DNA from 2 places in the Micromonospora sp. AMSO12t genome. Region 1 is predicted to be linked to the other one. Evidence: riboswitches for the same ligand, from Rfam matches in the RefSeq annotation. Region 1 holds a riboswitch; the other holds the start of a gene.
The links. A riboswitch is a leader RNA that binds a small molecule or an ion and turns the genes downstream of it on or off. The one in region 1 is predicted to bind cobalamin.
Positions count from the first base shown of each region.

Region 2: another riboswitch for cobalamin. It lies ahead of F6X68_RS02585 (ribonucleoside-diphosphate reductase subunit alpha); the one in region 1 lies ahead of F6X68_RS17150 (prenyltransferase/squalene oxidase repeat-containing protein).

Region 1 covers NZ_WAAS01000106.1:2,084-4,276, reverse strand. The annotation lists gene rph (rifamycin-inactivating phosphotransferase) at 1-848, shown strand, start outside; cobalamin riboswitch at 924-1,056, shown strand; gene F6X68_RS17150 (prenyltransferase/squalene oxidase repeat-containing protein) at 1,157-2,193, shown strand, end outside.
Region 2 covers NZ_WAAS01000009.1:25,683-27,875, reverse strand. The annotation lists gene F6X68_RS02585 (ribonucleoside-diphosphate reductase subunit alpha) at 1-860, opposite strand, end outside; cobalamin riboswitch at 1,065-1,281, opposite strand; gene F6X68_RS02580 (N-acetylmuramoyl-L-alanine amidase) at 1,623-2,193, opposite strand, start outside.

The DNA of each region.
Region 1 (2,193 bases):
AGATCGACATCACGAGGCCGCGCTGGAACGAGCGCCCCAGCACGCTCGTGCCCCTCATCCTCGACAACGTCAGGAACCTCGAGCCGGGCGCCCGCGAGCGGCGCTTCGCGCAGGGGCGCCAGCGGGCGGCGCGGAAGGAACAGGAGGTCCTGGAGCGCCTGCGGGCCCTGCCGGACGGGGAGCGCAAGGCGGCGGAGACGAAGCGGATGATCGACCGGGTCCGGACCTTCATCGGGTACCGGGAGTATCCGAAGTACGTCATCGTCAGCCGCTACCTCAGCTACAAGCAGGCCCTGCTGAGAGAGGCCGGGCGCCTCGTGCGGGCCCACGTGCTCCCGGAGCCGGAGGACATCTTCTACCTCACGTTCCAGGAGCTCCACGACGTCGTGCGTACGCACGAGGTGGACGACCAGCTCATCCAGCGGCGCAAGGACGCGTTCAGGTCGTACCGGACGCTCACCCCGCCCCGGGTGCTCACGTCGGAAGGCGAGGGCATCGCCGGCGCGTACCGGCGCGAGGACGTGCCGACCGGCGCGCTGGTCGGCCTCCCGGTTTCCGGCGGGACCGTCGAGGGGCGGGCCCGCGTCGTCCTGGACCTGGCCGAGGCCGACCTCGAACCGGGCGACATCCTGGTCACCGCCTACACCGACCCGAGCTGGTCACCCCTGTTCGTCGCGATCGCGGGACTGGTGACGGAGGTGGGCGGCCTCATGACCCACGGGGCGGTGGTCGCAAGGGAGTACGGCCTGCCCGCCCTCGTCGGGGTGGCGCAGGCGACCCGGCTGATCCGGGACGGACAGCGGATCCGCGTGCACGCCACCGACGGGTACGTCGAGATCCTGTCCTGACCGGCCACGGGGCTGCGACCGGACGCGCGCGGGCGATCACGCATTGACATCGGGCGTCCCTCCACTCCAGACTGGCGCCACAACTCAACCAACGCGCGTGCGTGCGGGGGAAGTCCGGTCGAAGTCCGGCGCTGGCCCGCAACGGTAGGCCGTCGAGATGCATCTCCGACGGCGAGCCCGAATACCCGACGTACGCGCAGAATCCGCTCCCCACCCGTCGTGGCCCACGGGTCGGAGTCCCGGTCGACCCCCGCGCTGCGGCGGGTGGCCGGGCTTCTGACGACCGCCGGGCCGGAAAGGCGCTTCCGATGGTCGTCCGCCTGAGCCGGCACCGCCTGCTCACCCTGTTCCGCGGCGTGCTCGCCGCCCTCACCCTCACCACCCTCACCCTCGCCACACCGGCATCCGCCCACGTCTCCCCCACCTCGCCTGCCGGGGTCGGCCGGTCGGGGGCCGCGGCCGGCTGGCTGGCCCGCCAACTCGTCGCCGGCGAACGTCTCGAGGTCGTCTTCGACGGCGTCACCTACCCCGACCAGGGCCTCACCCTCGACGCGGTGTTCGCCTTCGCCGCCGCCGGCGTCGCCGACGACCCGGGAGCCCGGGCGCTGGCCTGGGTCACCCGGCCGGACATCCGCGACGCCTACCTCGGCGACGGCGCGACCGAGGCGTACGCGGGCGCGACCGCCAAGCTCGCCCTCGCCGTCCAGGTACGCAGCGGCGACCCCACCGACGTCGGCGGCGTGGACCTGATCACCCGGCTGCGCTCGCTGCAGGCCCCCACCGGCCGGTTCACCGACCGGTCGGCGTACGGGGACTACAGCAACACGTTCAGCCAGTCCTTCGCCCTGCTCGCCCTGGGCCGCACCTCGCAGGGCACGCCCCCGGCGGCCGCCGCCTGGCTGGCCGCCACCCGCTGCCCGGACGGCGGCTACCCGCTGCTGCCCGCGCAACCGGTCTGTGCCTCCGACGTGGACGCCACCGCGCTCGCGGTGCAGGCGCTGCGGGCCACCGGCCGCCCGTCCGACGCCGCCGCCGGGCTGCGCTGGCTGCTGTCGGTGCAGCGCGCCGACGGCGGTTTCGCCAACGCCGCCGGCATCCCGAACGCCAACAGCACCGGCCTCGCCGCGCAGGCGCTGAGCGACGGCAACCGGCCGCTGGCCTGGGCCCGCGCGCGGGTGTTCCTCGCCGGACTACAGGTCGGCTGCGCCGGGGCGCCGGCCGACCGGGGCGCGGTCGACTTCGACGGCGGCGCCTTCGACCCCGGCACCGCCGCCCGGGCCACCGGCCAGGCTGTCCTCGGCCTGACCGGCACCGGGTACGCCCGGCTGTCCGCGGCCGGCGCCGC
Region 2 (2,193 bases), on a different contig from region 1:
TTGCGCCGGCCGCCCTGGTTGACCGCCGCCACCGAGGCGTCGAGCGTCCGCAGCCACGGCACGATCCCGTTGGACTGCCCGTTGGTGCCCCTGATCAGCGCGCCCCGGGAGCGGACCCGGGAGAACGCGATGCCGATGCCACCGGCGAACTTCGACAGGTTCGCCACCTGCGCGTACCGCTGGTAGATCGAGTCCAGTTCGTCGCGCGGGGAGTCGACCAGGTAGCAGGAGGACATCTGGGTGTGCCGGGTGCCGGAGTTGAACAGCGTCGGCGAACTCGGCAGGTACGCCAGGCTCGACATCAACCGGTAGAACCCGATCGCCTCGTCCGGTGCCTGCGACAGGCCGCAGGACACGCGCAGCAGCCAGTACTGCGGGGTCTCCAGCACCAGCCGGCTCGTCGGGTGGCGCAGCAGGTACCGGTCGTAGACCGTACGCAGCCCGAAGTACTCGAAGCGCAGGTCGCCGCGCGGGTCGACGGCGGCGTCGAGGGCGCCGGCGTGGGCGGCGACGAAGGCCGCGGTGTCGTCGCCGATCAGGCCCTCGGCGTGGCCGTGCCGGATCGCCTCGCTGAAGGAGCCGATGCCCTGCCGGCGGACCTCCTTGTCGACGTACCCGGCCAGCAGGCGGGCGGCCAGCCGCGAGTACTGCGGCTCCTCACCGATCATCTCCGCGGCGGTCTGGATGGACAGCCGGTCCAGTTCGGCAGTCGTCGCCCCGTCGTACAGGCCGCTGATCGTCCGGGTCGCCACCCGCAGCGGGTCGACGTCGGCGAGGTCGTCGGCCCACCGCTCGACCGCGCGGACGATCCGGTTGACGTCGACCGCCTCGGTGCCGCCGTCGCGCTTGCGGACCCGCATCTGCGGCCGCCGCTGGCCCACCACGACCGCATCGTCGGCCGGAAAAACCTCGGTGACTGTCACCACTCACTCCTCGCGAGCCTTGATCCCAGACGGATTTCCTGGGCACGCGGGGAGCGGACACCGACGACGACGCGCCGCAGGGCAACGCGTCGGGATGGCGTCGGCCGTCCCACGCGGCCTCGGACCGCCACACACCCGGAAGCGGGCGTACGGCGCACTGGCAGGTCTTCGGACTCGCGGGCGCGACCGGACTCGCCGGTCTCCTACTGGCCGTCGCTTCCCAGGCCGCTGGCGGCCCAGTGCTGATGACGGCGGTCGTTCCCACTCACCGCTGCGGGGCAGTCCCGGATTCCCACCGGGTTCCCTCTTGCCTCGACCACTCCGGATGAGCGGCCGAACCAGCTGCGCCGACACCATATATAGGGTTGGCGCCGTTGTCACACCCCACATGTCGGTCCCGGGCGTGTCGTCGGCGGCGCGGGTCACGCCCGTCGATCGCCGGCCAGAAGCCCGCGTCGATGCACCGACCCGCGCACCGGCGCACCGCGACGCGGTGCCGCTCTCTGCCGCAGCTCTCTGCCGGCCGCGCCCCGCAAACGGTGATCAGGACGCCATGGACCCTAAAGCCGCCGGGTCACGTCCATGGCGTCCTGATCACGTTCGGGTGGGTCTGTCGGCGCGCTGGTGGCGGTGGAGGAGGGCCGCAAGGCGTGGCGCGGCGACGCCTGCCGAACGCCCGGCCTCAGCCCGGCAGCGTTCCTAGACCCGGGTGACCCGGACGGCGTCGGCCACCACGTAGCCGGTGCTGCTGGTCCAGCGGCTGACCGCGACCAGGTTACGGTCGCCGGCGGCCAGCCCGAAGGTGCCCAGCGAGCGCCAGACGCCGCCGCTGGAGCGCTGGTCCACGTTGACGGTGCGGTTGCCCGAGGCGGTGACGACGACGTGCGGGGCCGAGCTGTTGTAGCCGGGGTCGGCCGGGTGCCGCACCTCGACGCGGTAGTTGCCGGCCGCCGGGATGTTCACCTTGAACCAGGCGGAGTCGCTGGCCAGCGTGGGGTTGGCGAAGCGGTAGTCGGCGCCGTAGCGCTGGGCGGAGTACGAGGAGGTCCCCCAGTTGGTGCTCGCCGTGAACCGTCCCGCCGTGGTGTTGTCCACGATGGTGCTGAACGTGGGCGGGTTGGGGGCGCTCAGGCCGAGGTAGGCGGCGATGCCCTCGGCGTGGCCACGGGCGGTGGCGGTGATGAAGTCGGCGCGCCTGAGCAGGTTCGAGTCGGCGACGGAGTCGATGAAGAGGTTCTCGGTCAGCACCGCGGGCATGGCCGACTCGCGC